DNA from 4 places in the Mycobacterium montefiorense genome. Region 1 is predicted to be linked to each of the others. Evidence: riboswitches for the same ligand, from Rfam matches in the RefSeq annotation. Region 1 holds a riboswitch; each other region holds the start of a gene.
The links. A riboswitch is a leader RNA that binds a small molecule or an ion and turns the genes downstream of it on or off. The one in region 1 is predicted to bind cobalamin.
Positions count from the first base shown of each region.

Region 1 (4,207 bases):
ACCTCATGGCGTGACATCGACGCCACGCTGAGCAAGACCGGTGCGCGGTACTCCTATCAGGTCGCCAAGGTCGACAATGGCCGCTGCGATCCGGTGGTGGGCACCAATACCGGCGAATCTCTGCCGCTGGCATCGATTTTCAAGCTTTACGTGTTGCACGCATTGGCGGGCGCAATTCGCAACCACACGGTGTCCTGGGACGATCAGTTGACAGTCACCGAAAAGAGCAAGGCGGTGGGTTCGTCGGGCTTGGGACTTGCTCCGGGCGACCACGTTTCGGTGCGCACCGCGGCCGCGAAGATGATCGCCAACAGCGACAACATGGCTACCGATTTGCTGATCGAAAGAATGGGCACGCGCGCCATCGAATCCGCGCTCGCCACGGCCGGCCATCACGATCCGGCCAGCATGACTCCCTTCCCCACGATGTACGAGCTGTTCTCCATCGGCTGGGGCCGACCGGATCTGCGCAGCCAGTGGCAGAACGCGGCCCCGCAGGTCCGCGCCCAGCTGCTGGCACAGGCGAATTCAGCACCGTATGAACCTGATCCGGCTCGCGCCCACACCCCGGCGTCGGCGTACGGAGCGGAGTGGTACGGCAGCGCCGAGGACATCTGCCGAGTCCATGCGGCGCTGCAAGCCGACGCGGTCGGCGAGGCTGCACCGATCAAGCAGATCCTGTCCGCGGTCTCGGGTATCCAGCTGGACCGAAATGTTTGGCCCTATATCGGGGCGAAAGCCGGTGGCCTGCCAGGCGATCTGACCTTCAGCTGGTATGCCGTCGACAAGATGCAACAGCCGTGGGTCGTCAGCTTCCAGCTGAATTGGCCGCGCGATCATGGGCCGAAGGTAACGGGCTGGATGCTGCAGGTCGCCAAGCGGGCGTTCGCGCTGATCGCGCCGCAGTAGTCAGTGCAGCCGCAGCGTCCAGCAGTCGTTGCGGTAATGCATCGTCGTTGCGGCAACCGGTGCAATATCGATGCGCCAGAACGACTTCGGCCCAATGCCGAGAGCCACCAGGATCGCCGCCCGGATCACTGCCGGATGGGTCACCGCAACGATTCGCGAAGGTTCTTCGATCAACGACGCCAGCCATCCAGCCACCCGCTCGGTGAGGTCGACGACGGATTCCCCGCCGTGCGGCGCGCATGCCGGTTCGGTCAGCCACACCTCAAGGTCCGCCGCGGCCACGGCACCGAGTGTCTGTCCACGCCAGCTGCCACAGTCGAGGTCGGCCAACCGCGGCTCGGCCGTGGCCTGCAACCCGAGTAGCTCCGCGGTTTGGCGGGCGCGCCGCTCGGGTCCGGCGAGGTGACGTGTCCCGGGGCTATCAAGGCCCACAGCGGCTTTCGCCTGCCGACACCCGGTTTCGTTGAGCGGCTCGTCGGCCGGAAAGCGTACCGCCGCCATCGCGTCGGTCATCGCGTGCGACACCAGGGTCAGCCGGACGACCTCCGTCACGCCGCGATGCTCGATACCCGTCCGTTCTCGGAGCGCTCTGTCAGCAACCGATCGGCAAGTATCGCAAAGACCAGGCCGATGGTGACCCACAGCAGCAGCTGCGTGCCCAACGACAGCAGCCTGAATTCGTAGAGCACATCGGCGGGAAAGCCCGGGTAGATGATCGTGCCGGAGGCGTCGCGCAACGGCGCGGGCGTCTCGTCCACCGTTGGTAACGCCACCATCACCACCACGACGGCGACCAGGTAAGCCCCGGCCGCGAGCAGCCGTGAATTCCACCGGCCGAATCGGTCAGCCAGTCGCCGGGCCAGCAACACCGCCCCGCTCGCCAGCACCACCGACGCCAGCACCATCAGCAGATACCAGCCGGTGCGGGCCCCGATGGTATCGGACTGACCGACGGCGGGCGGGTTCGGCGGATATTTCACGAACGGCACCAGGTAGACCGCCACGAAGGCACCCACCGCCAGAAGCAGCGAAAGTTGGCGCGGCGCAGGGCTTTCCGCACGGCCTGCAGTGCGGGCATAGGTGACGCAGAACAGCACGGCGAACAGCGCACCCATGGCGACACCAAAAATCAGCACACCAAAGCCCAGTCCGGGGTTGGACTGCACGCCGCGGGTGAACAGCTCCGCGCCATGCTCATGCACACCGTGGGCATTCTCGGCGTCGGTACGACCGTCTTCGAAGTCGATCGCCCGGGCGATTACGGGTTCGGCACACAGACGGGCGAATACGAATGCCAGCACGGCGCCGATTGCGCCCGCCAGCAGCCCGCGTCCGATCAGACGCTTCTCCACGCCGGATCAGTGGCAGGGGAAGCCGAGGAGGTGGCGCGCATCGTGCACGAATTCGTGCACATGCGTGTCGCTGCCAAACAGCGACACGGCACCTTGATCGACGCCGACGAAGTAAATCGCCAACAACGCCAGGAAAGCGGTTGCCGCCAACCAGAGCGCGGCGCTCGACGCCGACAAATCTATCGCGCGTGCGCGGGTCGTCTCAGAACTGGACACTGCTGACTCCTTCTGGGAATGACGCGTCCCACCTTCGTGACGGGTTCCGGGTCTGACTCTCCACAGTGGCGCGACCGTTCTGGAATTTCACCAGATTCCGTTGCCCATCAGCAATAACTGATAACAGTCGTCAGTCTAATCGGACTGCACAGTAGAACCAATCACTACTGCGCGGGCTGTCCGCCGTAGCCCAGTTGGCTGGCGGTGTACTTCGCGGCATCCGTAACCGGCACCGCCTCCACTGCCGTGCCGTAGGCGCAGATCTCGGTCCACACGTCGCCGATCTCAGTGGTGTCGAACCGCATCGCGATGATCGCGTTGCCGCCGCGGTTGCGCGCCTCGGCGATCAGCCGACCCATCGCCTCGTTGCGACTCTCGGCGAGATTCTTGGTCATGCCGGCCAGTTCGCCGCCGAACATCGACTTCAGCCCGGCACCGAACTGGGCGAACGCATTGCGCGAGCGAACGGTCAGTCCGAACACTTCGCCGCAGACGCGCCGAATCTCCCAGCCCGGAAGGTCATTCGTGGTGACGATCAGCACAGCCGAACCCCTTAGCTCTCAGCACAGCAAAACGGGTGGTTAGTCCGGTCAGAGACTAACCACCCGTTTTGCTGTAGTGCTACTGGCTGTCGGGCGCGGCGTGCGCTCCGGCTTTCGTCAGTTCCGGCTCGGCCGGCGGCTTGCGCGCTCCGGCGAACGTGAACACCGCGTCCTCGCCGGCACCTTCGCCGTCCCAGTTGTCCACGTCGACGGTAACGACCTGACCGGGACCGACCTCGTCGAAGAGGATCTTCTCGGAGAGCTGGTCCTCGATCTCGCGCTGGATGGTGCGCCGCAGCGGGCGAGCACCCAGCACCGGGTCGAAGCCGCGCTTGGCCAGCAACGACTTGGCCTTGTCGGTCAGCTCCATCGCCATGTCCTTGGTCTTGAGCTGCTTGCCGACGCGTTCGATCATCAGGTCGACCATTTGGATGATCTCGTCACGAGTCAGCTGGTGGAAGACGATGATGTCGTCGATGCGGTTGAGGAACTCGGGGCGGAAGTGCTTCTTCAGCTCGTCGTTGACCTTCTGCTTCATCCGCTCGTAGTCGTTCTCGCCGCCACCCTGGGTGAAGCCCAGGCCCACCGGCTTGGAGATGTCGGAGGTGCCGAGGTTGGACGTGAAGATCAGCACGGTGTTCTTGAAGTCCACCGTGCGGCCCTGCCCGTCGGTGAGCCGACCATCCTCGAGCACCTGCAACAGGCTGTTGTAGATCTCCTGGTGCGCCTTCTCGATCTCGTCGAACAGCACCACGGAAAACGGCTTGCGGCGCACCTTCTCGGTGAGCTGGCCACCCTCTTCGTAGCCGACATATCCGGGCGGAGCACCGAACAGCCGCGACGCGGTAAACCGGTCGTGGAATTCGCCCATGTCGATCTGGATGAGCGCGTCGTCGTCGCCGAACAGGAAGTTGGCCAGCGCCTTGGACAGTTCGGTCTTACCGACACCCGACGGGCCGGCGAAGATGAACGAGCCCGACGGGCGTTTGGGGTCTTTCAGCCCGGCGCGGGTACGGCGAATCGCCTTGGAGACGGCCTTGACGGCATCGACCTGACCGATGATGCGCTTGTGTAGTTCGTCCTCCATACGCAGCAGGCGCGTGGTCTCGGCCTCGGTGAGCTTGAACACCGGAATACCGGTCCAGTTGCCCAGCACCTCGGCGATCTCGTTGTCGTCCACCTCGGCGA
Region 1 is NZ_JACKVL010000012.1:270,589-274,795, reverse strand. Features, by position in the region: gene H7K34_RS10935 (Cpe/LpqF family protein) at 1-909, shown strand, start outside; gene H7K34_RS10930 (histidine phosphatase family protein) at 910-1,461, opposite strand; gene H7K34_RS10925 (CbtA family protein) at 1,458-2,261, opposite strand; gene H7K34_RS10920 (CbtB domain-containing protein) at 2,268-2,477, opposite strand; cobalamin riboswitch at 2,461-2,621, opposite strand; gene H7K34_RS10915 (YbjQ family protein) at 2,642-3,019, opposite strand; gene clpC1 (ATP-dependent protease ATP-binding subunit ClpC) at 3,099-4,207, opposite strand, start outside.

Region 2 (4,207 bases), on a different contig from region 1:
ACGTTCTCGTAGACGAGGTTGTCGTCCAATGAGGCATCCGCGGTTTCGTAGTCCGCATCCATTAAGGCGTTCAGAAAAGTCTCGACCGTGCGCGTGTTCGCGACGGCTGTTCCGGTCAGCTCGGTCATGGTGCCAGCGTAGGGCGCGTGCCGGTCGGCCGCTGTGGCAGGGTAAGGCGGTGCGAGTCGCCGTGGTCGCCGGGCCGGATCCTGGGCACGCGTTTCCCGCGATCGCGCTGTGTCAGCGTTTCCGGGACGCGGGCGACGAAGCCACCCTGTTCACCGGCGAGGAATGGATCCAAGCCGCCCGCGACGTGGGCATCGCGGCTGTCGCACTCGACGGGCTCGCGGCGACCGATGAAGACCTCGACGCCGGGGCCCGAATCCACCGGCGCGCGGCGCGGATGGCGGTGCTCAACGTGCCGGCGCTGCGCGACCTGGCACCCGACCTGGTGGTGTCCGACGTGATCACCGCCGGCGGCGGCATGGCCGCCGAGCTACTGGACATCCCGTGGATCGAGCTGAACCCGCATCCGCTGTATCTGCCGTCGAAGGGGTTGCCGCCGATCGGCAGCGGGCTAGCCCCGGCGACCGGCATTCGCGGCCGGCTGCGTGATGCCGCGATGCGGGCGATGACGGCGCGTTCCGTGCGCGCGGGCCAGCAGCAACGTGAGAGATCCCGCGTCGAGATCGGGTTGCCGGCGCGCGATCGGGGGCCGCTGCGGCGGCTGATCGCCACACTGCCCGCGCTGGAGGTTTCCCGGCCGGACTGGCCGGCCGAGGCCGTCGTGGTCGGGCCGCTGCACTTCGAGCCGACCGATCAGATCCTCGAGGTCCCGGCCGGCTCGGGGCCGGTGGTTGTGGTCGCGCCGTCGACCGCATTGATCGGCACCGAGGGTCTCGCCGAGGTTGCGCTGGCGTGCTTGACGCCGGGCGAGACGCTGCCGGCGGGATCGCGTCTGTTGGTGTCGCGGCTGGACGGACCGGAGCTGACGGTGCCGTCGTGGGCGGTGGTCGGGCTGGGACGCCAGGACGAGCTGTTGGCGCATGCCGATGTGGTGATCTGTGGCGGCGGCCATGGAATGGTGGCCAAAACGCTGCTGGCCGGGGTGCCGCTGGTGGTGGTGCCCGGCGGCGGCGACCAGTGGGAGATCGCCAATCGGGTGATGCGCCAGGGGAGCGCGCGGCTGATCCGGCCGTTGACGGCCGACGCGTTGGTCCAGGCGGTCAGCGAAGTGTTGTCGGCACCCCGCTACCGCGAGGCCGCACGCACGGCCGCGGCCGGCATCCACCGCGTCGCCGACCCGGTGCGGATATGCCACCGAGCGCTGGCGCTCGCGGGATGACTGCGATCGGTATGTTGGCTGGCGTGCGGCTGACGGAGTTCAACGAGCGGGTGGTGCTGCGGTTCGGCACCGCGTACGGCGCTTCGGTGCTGGTAGACCACGTGCTGCCCGGTTTTGACGGCCGAACCGCGTCGCAGGCGATCGAAGACGGCGTCGAACCTCGCGATGTCTGGCGGGCGTTGTGCGTCGACTTCGATGTGCCCCGCGAGCAGTGGTGAGCTTTTTCGCATACTCATCTCCGGCTTGATCGTGGTGCCTGGCGAAAGACGCAGTCGCCGCACACTGCTCGCCCCGGGAGGCGATAGAACAGGCAGCAGCTGTTGCGCTTGAAGCCCAGATGCGAGCCGCTGATAGCACCGGATCCGGACAGCACGCCGGTGTCCAGCAGGGAACCGGTGATCTCGACAATCCGTGCGCGCAGGTCGGGCCGGGCCACGAGCAGCGCCCGCGACGCGCCGACGAGTGCGGACGCGATATTGCCTGCCAGCAGGACAGGCGCCAGCTTGACCCGCAGACCTGCCTCGAACGGCTGCATATGTTGTTGCACCACAACGCCGTACAACAACTCCGCGGAGATTTCCGGCACCGCTGTTCCGATGGGTTCGGGCATGCGCAGCGGCGCCCCGTCGTCGGCACGTTGCAGGTCGTCGAGGTCTGGAACAACGTCGTGGGCCAAAGCGCATGCCAGCACCGGTGACCACAGCCGGGTGGCATGGCCGAGATGAACCAGCGAGGCGCCGATCCGTAGGTCAGTCGTGTGGTAGTGCTGCGCGGTGGTGTCGATCAAACCGGTGAAGCCGTCGGCGTAGTCCTGTCGGACCGGATGCCACCCTGCTCCGGTGCCGCCCACCGTGAGCGCGAAAAATCCTTTGTAGGAAGATATTTGGGCAAGCTCGCAGGAGATATCCATGCGTGCGCGCCACCCTCTCTGGGGAGGTCCGCCCCAGCGTCTAGTGAGGAAGCGCCGACGGTGAGTATCTGGCTCTCGGGTCGCAATGCGACGCCCGATCACAGTGGCGGGACCGCACCGGATTCGCACCGGTTTCCTCAGCTTTTTCCTGCAGGCCCGTCGACGCCCTTTCGGTAGCCGATGTTGCCACACGCGCGGCGTGTCGAACTTGAATCGAACAGGTGTTCGGCTACTGTGGTGATCGTTCGGAGATGTCGACTTGTCGGTGGCCATCTCTAATGTCTCGCCCAACCGACCGAAACCGGTCATCGAACACATCGACTATAGGAGAGGCACCATGGCGCAAGCCCCCGACCGCGAGAAGGCTCTCGAGCTGGCGATGGCCCAGATCGAGAAGAGCTACGGCAAAGGCTCGGTGATGCGTCTCGGCGAAGAGACACGTCAACCGATCTCGATCATTCCGACTGGATCCATCGCGCTGGACGTGGCCTTGGGCATCGGCGGCCTGCCGCGCGGCCGGGTCGTGGAGATCTACGGCCCGGAGTCCTCGGGTAAGACCACCGTCGCCCTGCACGCGGTGGCCAACGCTCAGGCCGCCGGCGGCGTCGCGGCGTTCATTGACGCCGAGCACGCCCTGGACCCGGACTACGCCAAGAAGCTCGGCGTCGACACCGATTCCCTGCTGGTCAGCCAGCCCGACACCGGTGAGCAGGCCCTTGAGATCGCCGACATGCTGATCCGCTCCGGCGCACTCGACATCCTGGTCATCGACTCGGTGGCCGCGCTGGTGCCGCGTGCGGAACTGGAAGGCGAGATGGGTGACAGCCACGTCGGGCTGCAAGCCCGGCTGATGAGTCAGGCGTTGCGGAAAATGACTGGCGCGCTGAATAATTCGGGAACCACGGCGATCTTCATCAACCAGCTCCGCGAGAAGATCGGGGTGATGTTCGGCAGTCCGGAAACCACCACGGGTGGAAAGGCCTTGAAGTTCTACGCATCGGTGCGCCTGGATGTGCGCCGGATCGAGACGCTCAAGGACGGCACCGACGCGGTCGGTAACCGCACCAGGGTCAAGGTGGTCAAGAACAAGGTGGCACCGCCGTTCAAGCAGGCCGAGTTCGACATTCTCTACGGTCGGGGCATCAGCCGGGAAGGCTCGCTGATCGACATGGGCGTGGACCAGGGCTTCGTCCGCAAGTCCGGTTCCTGGTTCACCTACGAGGGCGAACAGCTCGGCCAGGGTAAGGAGAACGTCCGCAACTTCTTGATGGAGAACGGCGATATCGCCAACGAGATCGAGAAGAAGATCAAGGAAAAGATGGGCATCGGTGCGGTGGTGACCGATGACGACGTCCTCCCCGCCCCCGTCGATTTCTGAGCCTGCCCGCGAAGAGCAGGCGCGGGCGTTGTGCCTGCGCCTGCTCACCGCGAGGGCGCGCACCAGGGCCGAGTTGTCCGGCCAGCTCGCGAAACGCGGATACCCCGGCGACGTCAGTGCCCGGGTGCTCGATCGGCTGGCCGCTGTCGGGTTGGTGAATGACCGGGACTTCGCCGAACAGTGGGTGCAGTCCCGGCACGCCAGGGTGGGAAAGAGCAAGCACGCCTTGGCCGCCGAGCTGCACACCAAAGGTGTCGACAAAGAGGTCATCACCACGGTGCTGGCCGGGATCGACGCCGGTGCAGAGCGAGGCCGGGCCGAAGAACTGGTACAGGCCAAGCTACGACGGGAGACGCTGAGCGGGGACGACGCGCGGATCACTCGACGGCTGGTGGGGATGCTGGCGCGCCGTGGCTATAGCCAGAACCTGGCCTGCGAGGTCGTCCTCGCCGAGCTGAACGCCGAACGAGAACGCCGCCGGGTCTAGCTGCGGGTTAATGCCCTCGGCCCCGGTCGCCGTAGCATGGCCCCGTGACTTCGACAGTGGCGCCAGACGCCGCGAGCCTCTCCGGGG
Region 2 is NZ_JACKVL010000013.1:567,823-572,029, forward strand. Features, by position in the region: gene H7K34_RS16010 (limonene-1,2-epoxide hydrolase) at 1-128, opposite strand, end outside; gene H7K34_RS16015 (glycosyltransferase) at 179-1,345, shown strand; gene H7K34_RS16020 (DUF3046 domain-containing protein) at 1,369-1,563, shown strand; gene H7K34_RS16025 ((2Fe-2S)-binding protein) at 1,578-2,255, opposite strand; cobalamin riboswitch at 2,298-2,431, opposite strand; gene recA (recombinase RecA) at 2,593-3,633, shown strand; gene recX (recombination regulator RecX) at 3,599-4,120, shown strand; gene miaB (tRNA (N6-isopentenyl adenosine(37)-C2)-methylthiotransferase MiaB) at 4,165-4,207, shown strand, end outside.
Region 2: another riboswitch for cobalamin. It lies ahead of H7K34_RS16025 ((2Fe-2S)-binding protein); the one in region 1 lies ahead of H7K34_RS10920 (CbtB domain-containing protein).

Region 3 (4,207 bases), on a different contig from region 1:
TCTTCATTACCGTCAATGTTGGACAATCGCACTCCGCAAAGCGCAGGTCAAGACCCGGTATCCGACGAGTTATGGCAATCGACGGGCGCCCGACGGCCGGTGCGGTTCTAGGAGTCGGGGTCCCACGTGCCCGGCATCATCGGCATGCGCGGGCCGCCGCCGAACGCATCGTCTTCCAGCACCGTTAATCCGGCTGGCGCCGTGGCGGTCTCGGTGGGCCTGGTGCCGGAGAAGCCCGGGTTCCGGAGGGCGCGATCCGCAGCCACCGGCGACGGCCCTGACTCCAGGTCCAGGTATTCATAGCCGCGGCCGAGTTGTTTGGCCTTCGCCCGGCGACGGCGCCGATCCGGAGTCCGTTCGTCGGGCTGTGCCACCACAACTGCCGCCACGATGCCCGGCTTGGCCGCCTTCCTCGCACTGGCGTCGGCGGTTGCCGCCCGCTTGGCGTCCGCGGTCAGGCCACCGAGCAGGTAGGACAGCCCTTCGATGGTGGTGACGGGTGGTGCCGATGGCGGGGCGCCCGGGGTCGGGGGCGCGGGGGCCGCCGCAGGCGCCGGAGCTGGGGCGGACGCGGGGGCCGGAGCCGGAGCCGGCGGCGGAGGCGGGGTGGGTGCCAGTGCCGCCGGGACGAATGCGGGGGCCACGACGATCGGCACCACCGGGATGGCGGGCAGCCCTGCCAAACCCGTCAAGGCCGCCAAGCCGCCCGCCAGCGCGGGGAGCGCCAACGGCACCATGGACACAGTCAGGAGCGGCAGGATGATCGGGATCAGCACCAGCGTCTGTTCGAGCAACGTCTTGAGCAATGCGATGGTGTCGGTGATGATCGTGCCGATGGCTTCGATGGCGGCGAACAACAGAGTCCAGAAGATGGTCGCCGGATTGCCCGACGCGAACGCCGCCGCCAGGTCGGCCGCGATGAACGAAAAGGTCTGCGCCAGAAAGGCGAAGTACGATCCGAAATCCATCGGATAGCCGAGCGCAAACGCGATGTTGAAAGGGCTGAGGAAGCTCAGCGGATTGCCGAGGACGGGCCGCCACGGGTTGAATCCGGAGAACAGGGCCCGAAAGAACGGGTTGTCCTTCAGCAAATCTATGAGCGGCTGGATGAACTTCCTGTAGAAGTCGCCGAACCCGATCCGGTCCAACCATTCCAGGATCTGGCTCTGCCGATTGGGCGGTAGGGACGACGCGGCCGCCGGCGTGTCGGCCGCCATGACCTGTGGCGCCGGTTCGATTTCCGGTGCGGCGGCCACCGCTGCTGTCGCAACACCCTGGTAGGTGCTCATTACGGTGGCGGCCTGGACCCACATGCGCGCATAGTCGGCTTCGTTCAGCGCGATCGGAATGGTGTTGAGGCCGAAGAAGTTGGTTGCCGTCAGGGCGCCGTGGGTCGCGTGGTTGGCGGCCAGCTCCGGCAGGGACGGCATCGTCGCCAATGCCGCCGTGTAGGCGGTGGCCGTGAGTTCGTGCTCGGCCGCGATTGCCGCGCTGACGGCGCTGGCCTGTTCCAACCAGGCCAGATAGGGTGCGTGCGCGTCCACGTATGTCGCGGCCGTCGGGCCGTCCCAGGTTCCGGCCTGCACAGCGCCCAACAGTGCGGTCAGCTCGGCCGCCGTCTGCGCATATTCGACGCTCAATGCGCCCCACGTCAACGCGACGGCCAGCAAGGGGCCGGGCCCTGGCCCGCTGCTGAGCAGCGCCGAATGCACCTCCGGAGGTTCGGCCATCCAGATCGGCGCGGTCATCGGTCGGCGCCCTGCGTTATAACGAAAACCCTTGCGGGAATGATCAAATGGCGGGTGGGGACGACAAAGTCCACCCATGCAGAACGTGACATCTACGTTTGACAGCTCTCTCGGGGTACTCCGCCCCGGGTAGCAGGACGCAATGACGCGAGTGTCCTGGCTCTCGGATCGCTGCTCGCCTCGCCTTCCGGCCTGCTGGTCGTGGCAGTTGAGGGTCGCTCCCCGATGACAGTGGCGGGACCGCGCCGGATTCGCACCGGCTTCCTACATCGTCATCACCTTACGGGTGACATTGTCGCATCCGTTGCGCCCAAGCGAACGAGGGCCGAATCGGGCGAGAGGAAGCGCGGATCACGCCGAGCGTTCCAGCAGCCGCAGCCCCAGGGAAAACAGCAGCCGCACCTCGGGATCACCCAGTGAGGTCGACAGCCGCTTCTCGATCCGGCGCACGCGATAGCGAACCGTGTTGGGATGGACCTGCAGCCACTGCGCGGCCGCCGCGAAGTCGCCGAAGCTATCCAGGTAGACCCGAAGAGTCTCGGCCAGCACCGGGTCGCGGGTCCGCAGGTCGCGTATCCGGGGATCGACCAACCGCTCGTCGGATCCGACCAACGTGACGATCTCGTCGAGCAGGACGGTAGTGCGTGCCTCGGCCAGCGAGGTCACTTGTCCGATCGAAATCGGGTGTCGCTCAGCGCTATCGAGCACGCGATCGACCTCGCTGCGCGCCGCGGCAACGCCGGCCAAACCGGCGACCGGCGCGGCGATGGCGGCCCGCAGCTCAACTCCGAGTTCGGTGCGCAATGCGTTGATCGTGCCGCGGACCCACGAGGTGACCGACCGGGCCGCCGAGGTCTGGGGCAGCAACACATAGATGCGCGCGCCATCCGAGGCTACCTGGGAGTCTCGGCGAAAAGCGCTGGCGCTCAACGCTAAAACGTCGGTCAGCCGCGGGTGACGGGGACCGGCGTCCTTCGCGTCCCAGGCGATCAGCGCGGCGGTACCGTCAGTGGCCAGGCCCAGTTCGCGGGCGATCCCCGCCACGTCGGCCGGTTCGCCGTCGGTGAGGCCGAGCAGTTGCTGCACCCGTCGCGCATGCGTCGATGGCCGGGCCGCCAGCCGGAACATGATCCGGGCGGCCAGCACCGCCGCGCCGCGCAATATCTCCTCGGCGTCGTCGGCCAGCGGCGCCGACCCCTGCTGCACCCAGATAGTGCCGGCGAACACCGGCGGTCGCCGCGGCCCGGCCGGCGGCTGATAGATGCCGATCGCCAGCCTCGGCCGCAGGCGCAACTCCGGACGTTCGTCGACGCGGACCACCTCGCCGCTGGCCCGCAGCGCGTCGAAGATGCCCCACTGGCCGATCCACTCGAGATGTTCGGGCGGCCCGGCCCGGCCCAGGATGGACAGCCGGCGCAGCTCGTCGGCCTCGTCGTTGGAGGCCGAGTAGGCGAGCACGTGCGACTGCGCGTTTTCGATGCTGACCATGCCGTGGATGCGGTCAGCCAGTGACTGCGCCAAGCCGAACAGGTCGGTGCCGGAGTCGTCCATCGGATCGGCCCGATCGCCGTGGTGCTCCAAGACGTGGTTGACCAATTGATAGATCCGCTCCCAGCGGGCCTGCGGTTCCACGGCCACCACCGCCGACCCCACCGCGACGGCCTTGATCACCAGTGCGGTCGACGGCTCCTTGGCGAAGATCGCCACCGGGGCGCGCTCGCGAGCCTGCTTGTCGATCCATCGCAGCGCCTCGTCGTCGCTGACGCCGAGCAGAAAGAACACGTCGGCCAACCCGGCGGCCGCCGCCAGGCCCAGACGGACGTCGTCGGAATCGATCAGCGCCGCCGACCCCACCGGCAGGTCCAGGCCGCGCGGGGCGTCCACCAGGCTGACCAGCGTCGCATCCAGCGCCAACAGCAGCTGGCCCAGTCCAACCCCAGGCACCCGCATGTTGTCCGATTCTACTACAAAGCCCGGATGATCTTATCCGATCAGCTAACAGTATGAGGGGCGGTGCCGAGGATCCTGGCAGCATGGATGCGATCACCCAGGTGCCGACACCGGTCAACGAGCCGGTCCACGACTACGCCTCGCACTCTCCCGAACGCGCCCGCCTGCACGTCGAACTGGCCGAGCTGGCGGATCATCCGATCGACCTCCCGCATGTCATCGCCGGTTCGCACCGAATGGGGGACGGTGAACGCATCGATGTCGTCCAGCCGCACCGGCACGCCGCCACGCTGGGCACCCTGACCAACGCCGGGCACGCCGACGCGGTCGCGGCCATCGAAGCCGCGATGGCCGCGAAGAAGGACTGGTCGGCAATGCCTTTCGACGAGCGCGCCGCCGTGTTCCTGCGGGCCGCCGACCTGCTGGCGGGTCCGTGGCGGGAGAAGATCGCCGCCGCGACGATGCTCGGCCAGTCCAAGTCCGTTTACCAGGCCGAGATCGATTCCCCG
Region 3 is NZ_JACKVL010000007.1:246,272-250,478, forward strand. Features, by position in the region: gene H7K34_RS05800 (PPE family protein) at 108-1,748, opposite strand; cobalamin riboswitch at 1,878-2,058, opposite strand; gene H7K34_RS05805 (PucR family transcriptional regulator) at 2,100-3,698, opposite strand; gene pruA (L-glutamate gamma-semialdehyde dehydrogenase) at 3,782-4,207, shown strand, end outside.
Region 3: another riboswitch for cobalamin. It lies ahead of H7K34_RS05800 (PPE family protein); the one in region 1 lies ahead of H7K34_RS10920 (CbtB domain-containing protein).

Region 4 (4,207 bases), on a different contig from region 1:
TGGCGAAGTGCGGGTCGTGCTACTCGACGCTCAGCCGATCCACCGCCAGACCCAGTCCTATCGGCTGGTGGACGCCGCGACAGGCGAGTTCGAGCGCGGCATCGTCAAAGTCTCGGACATGGTCACCCGGCAGCCCTGGGCCGACGATGTGCCGGTCCAGGTGCTGTCCGAGCAAGCGGAGTAAACCGCTTAGACCCCCGCGCGGACTTCCTGCGCGGCGGCAACCATGTTCTGCAGCGAGGCGTTCACCTCGTCGGTGTTGCGCGTCTTCAACCCGCAGTCGGGGTTGACCCACAGCCGCTCCGCCGGAACGGCCCGCAGCGCCGCCCGCAGCGACTCGGCCATCTCGCCGGTGCTCGGCACCCGCGGCGAGTGGATGTCGTAGACGCCCGGGCCAACACTGTTGGCGAAGCCGACCGAGTTCAGGTCGTCCAGCACCTCCATGTGTGAGCGAGCCGCCTCGATCGACGTGACATCGGCGTCCAGGTCCGCGATGGCTCCGATCACCTCGCCGAACTCCGAATAGCACAGGTGCGTGTGGATCTGGGTCGAGTCATCGACGCCGGAAGTGGCCAGCCGGAACGACCCGACCGCCCAGCTCAGGTACTCGTCCTGATCAGCGCGACGCAGTGGCAGCAGCTCGCGCAGTGCGGGCTCGTCGACCTGGATCACCGCGATGCCGGCGGACTGCAGATCCACCGTCTCGTCGCGGATGTCCAGCGCCACCTGGTTGGCGGTGTCGGCCAACGGCTGGTCGTCGCGGACGAACGACCAGGCCAGGATCGTGACCGGGCCGGTCAGCATGCCCTTGACCGGCTTTTCGGTCAGGGACTGCGCGTACTTGGCCCATTCCACCGTCATCGGCTGCTCGCGGATCACGTCACCGAAAAGGACCGGCGGCCGCACGCAGCGGCTGCCGTAGGACTGCACCCAGCCGTTCTTGGTGGCGAAGAATCCGTCCAGCTGCTCGGCGAAGTACTGCACCATGTCGTTGCGCTCCGGCTCGCCGTGCACCAGCACATCGATGCCGAGGCCTTCCTGCAGCTTGATGACGTCGGAGATCTCCTGCTTCATCCTGCGGTCGTATTCGGCCTCGTCGATCTCACCGGCGACCAGCGCGGCGCGGGCCTTGCGGATCTCTACGGTCTGCGGGAACGAGCCGATCGTGGTGGTCGGCAGCGGCGGCAGGTGCAGCCGCTCTTCCTGGCTGGTGCGCCGCTGCGCGGCGTCGCCGCGGTGCGTACCGGACGTCACGATCGAGTCGATGCGAGCCCGGAGCTTGTCATTGTGCAGCCGCGGATCCTTCTTCCGGGAGGCCGCCGCGGCGTTGGAGGCCTCGATCTCCTCGGCGACCGCGTCGCGGCCCTCATGCAGCGCTCGGGACAGCGCCACCACCTCGGCGACCTTCTCCTGACCGAACGCCAGCCAACTGCGCAGCGCGTCGTCGAGGCCGGTCTCCGGTTCCAGCGAGTACGGCACGTGCAGCGTCGAGCACGACGTCGAGACGGCGACGTTGGCCGCCGAACCCAGTAGCGTCGCCAGCTTGCTCAGCGCCGCCTGCAAATCGGTGCGCCAGATGTTGCGTCCATCGACGACACCGGCCACCAGTGTCTTGTTGGCCAGCTCGGGCACCGCGGCGATCGCGGTGTCGGCACCGTAAACCAGGTCGACGCCGATCGCCTCGACGGGTGTGCGGGCCAGCGCTCCCAATGAGTCGCCGGGATCACCGAAGTAGGTGGCGACGTAAATGGCGGGCCGGTTGCTCACCTTGCCCAGCGCGTTGTACACGGCTTTGGCCAGCGCGGGGGCATCGGGGGAGATGTCGGTGACCAGAGCCGGCTCGTCGATCTGTACCCACTGCGCGCCGTTGTCGGCCAGCAGCGACAGCAGCTCGGAGTAAATCGGTAGCAGCTCCTGCAGCCGCTCGATCGGCGCGCCGCCACCGTTGACGCCCTTGCTCAGCAACAGGAAGGTGACCGGGCCGATCACGACTGGACGCGCTGGAATTCCCTGCCCTTGAGCCTCTTTGAGCTCGGAGAGCACCTTGTCCGGATTCAGCGAGAACTTCGTCGCAGGCTCGATCTCGGGAACGATGTAGTGGTAGTTGGTGTCGAACCACTTGGTCATTTCCAGCGGCGCGACGTCTTTGTTGCCGCGCGCCGCGGCGAAGTAGCGGTCCAGCTCGTCGGGAACCTGCGCGGCGCGAGCCGGCAATGCGCCCAGCATGACCGCGGTGTCGAGCATCTGGTCGTAGTAGGAGAAGGTGTTCACCGGCACCGAGTCCAGGCCCGCGTCGGCCAGGCGCTTCCAGGTGTCGCGCCGCAAGGTGGCGGCAATGTTTTCGAGGTCGGCTCGGCTGGTGCGTCCTGCCCAGTAGCCCTCGGTCGCGCGTTTGAGTTCCCGTTTCGGGCCGATGCGCGGAGAGCCGACAACTGTCGCTGTGAATGCTTGAGGGGTCACGATATTCGTCCTTCAATCGGCGTGGAGGTCACCGCCGGCGGACATGCAGCCGATCCGGTAGCGGTGCGCACCCTGTGCACGTATCGCAACGGCTGCAGCCTAGCGCCCATTCCACGAGGCGATGAGCCGCCGGGCGCGGCGCGCCCGGCACAGCTGGCAGGTCTCCGGACTTGCAGGCGCGCACCGGGTGGTGCTCCTAGTGGCCGTCGCTTCCCAGTCGTAAGACCAGTGCTTGCCAGAAACTCTGACGGCGGTCGTTCCTGCATACCGTTGCGGGACAGTCCCGGATTCTCACCGGGTTCCCTCTTACGAAGCGTTACTCACGTTGCTTCGTTCGATGCCGGCGCCGCGGGTGCGGCGCAAGCAGACCAGCTGCGAGGAGTAGTTTAGTCAGCCCGCCAACGCCACTGCGATCGGGATGTCCCCGTTGTTGAATTCGATGGTCCGCCGCAGGGTCGAATCGTTGGCAAGGGCGGCAGCCACCACGAGCGCGACATCGGCGCGGGATACCTCGCCCTTGCCCTGGCCGGCGACGATGCGACCGGTCGCCGGCTCCAGGGTGAGCCTGCCGGGACCCAACACCGTCCAGTCCAGTTCGCTGGCCCGCAAGTGGGCATCGGCGGCGGCCTTGGCCTCCGCGTAGGCGAAGAACGGATCGCCCTGCGGCACGCCGTGATCCGGCCCCGCGCCGAAGTACGACACCATCACGAACCGGTTGATGCCCGCCTGCCCGGCGGCGTCGATCACCCGGATTGCGGCATCACGGTCGACGGCATACGTTCGCGCCGGATCGCCGCCGCCCGCTCCGGCCGCGAAGACGACGGCGTCGTGCCCGGTCAACAGATCGGCCAGGGCATTCGTATCGAGCTGCTCGATGTCGGCCACCACCGGTTTGGCGCCGGTGGCGGCGACCTCGTCGGAATGGTCGGGATTGCGGAAGACCGAACTGACCTCGTCGCCGCGTTCGGTCAGGATGCGGGCGAGCTGCAGCGCAACCTTGCCGTGGCCGCCGATGACGAGGATTCGAGCCATACCCCGACCGTACGCGTCAGAACCCCCGCGGCGGCCCGGTCAGCTGCTCCGCAGTCCCTCGATTGCGAGGCCCATTATCCGTTTGGCTTGCCGCTTTCCCTCTGCTCCGTCTGCGACCCGCCACAGAAAACCCATCAGCAGCAGAACATCTGCGGGATCGAGGTCCGGCCGAAGGGACCCGTCGGTAATGCAGGCATCGACCAGCTGGCCGACTGCAGCGACAACCGGGGTATACGTTTCGTCGATCGCGTCCTGTAGCGCTGCACTGTGCAGTGCGTCGCCCAGACCGTGTTTGAGGCGAACGTAATCTGCCAATTTCTGGAACCACAAACGCAACGCATCCAACGGCGGGTGAGCCTGCAGCAACTTGGGCACCGAACCCACAAGTCGCTGGACGTCGTGACGGTATACCGCGAGGATCAACGCTTCCCGGGTGGGGAAATGGCGATACAGCGTTCCCGCACCGACGCCTGCTCGTTTGGCGATCTCATTGAGCGAGGTCGTTCCCGACGCGGCGAAGGCGTCGTGCGCAACTTCAATGATGTGCTCTCGATTGCGCAGGGCGTCGGCGCGGATCCCGGCGACAGCGTCGTCTGCCACGGACCGATACCTCCTTGGTCAAGGACACTCTCTGTTGCAGACCGAGCATAGGTGGAGACCGTCTCGGGTAAGACCGCAATCAGTCGTCGGACAGCCGGTCGTGGAAGTAATCGTC
Region 4 is NZ_JACKVL010000007.1:162,057-166,263, forward strand. Features, by position in the region: gene H7K34_RS05415 (DUF3556 domain-containing protein) at 1-184, shown strand, start outside; gene metE (5-methyltetrahydropteroyltriglutamate--homocysteine S-methyltransferase) at 190-2,460, opposite strand; cobalamin riboswitch at 2,599-2,848, opposite strand; gene H7K34_RS05425 (NAD(P)H-binding protein) at 2,851-3,492, opposite strand; gene H7K34_RS05430 (TetR/AcrR family transcriptional regulator) at 3,532-4,092, opposite strand; gene H7K34_RS05435 (TrpB-like pyridoxal phosphate-dependent enzyme) at 4,172-4,207, opposite strand, start outside.
Region 4: another riboswitch for cobalamin. It lies ahead of metE (5-methyltetrahydropteroyltriglutamate--homocysteine S-methyltransferase); the one in region 1 lies ahead of H7K34_RS10920 (CbtB domain-containing protein).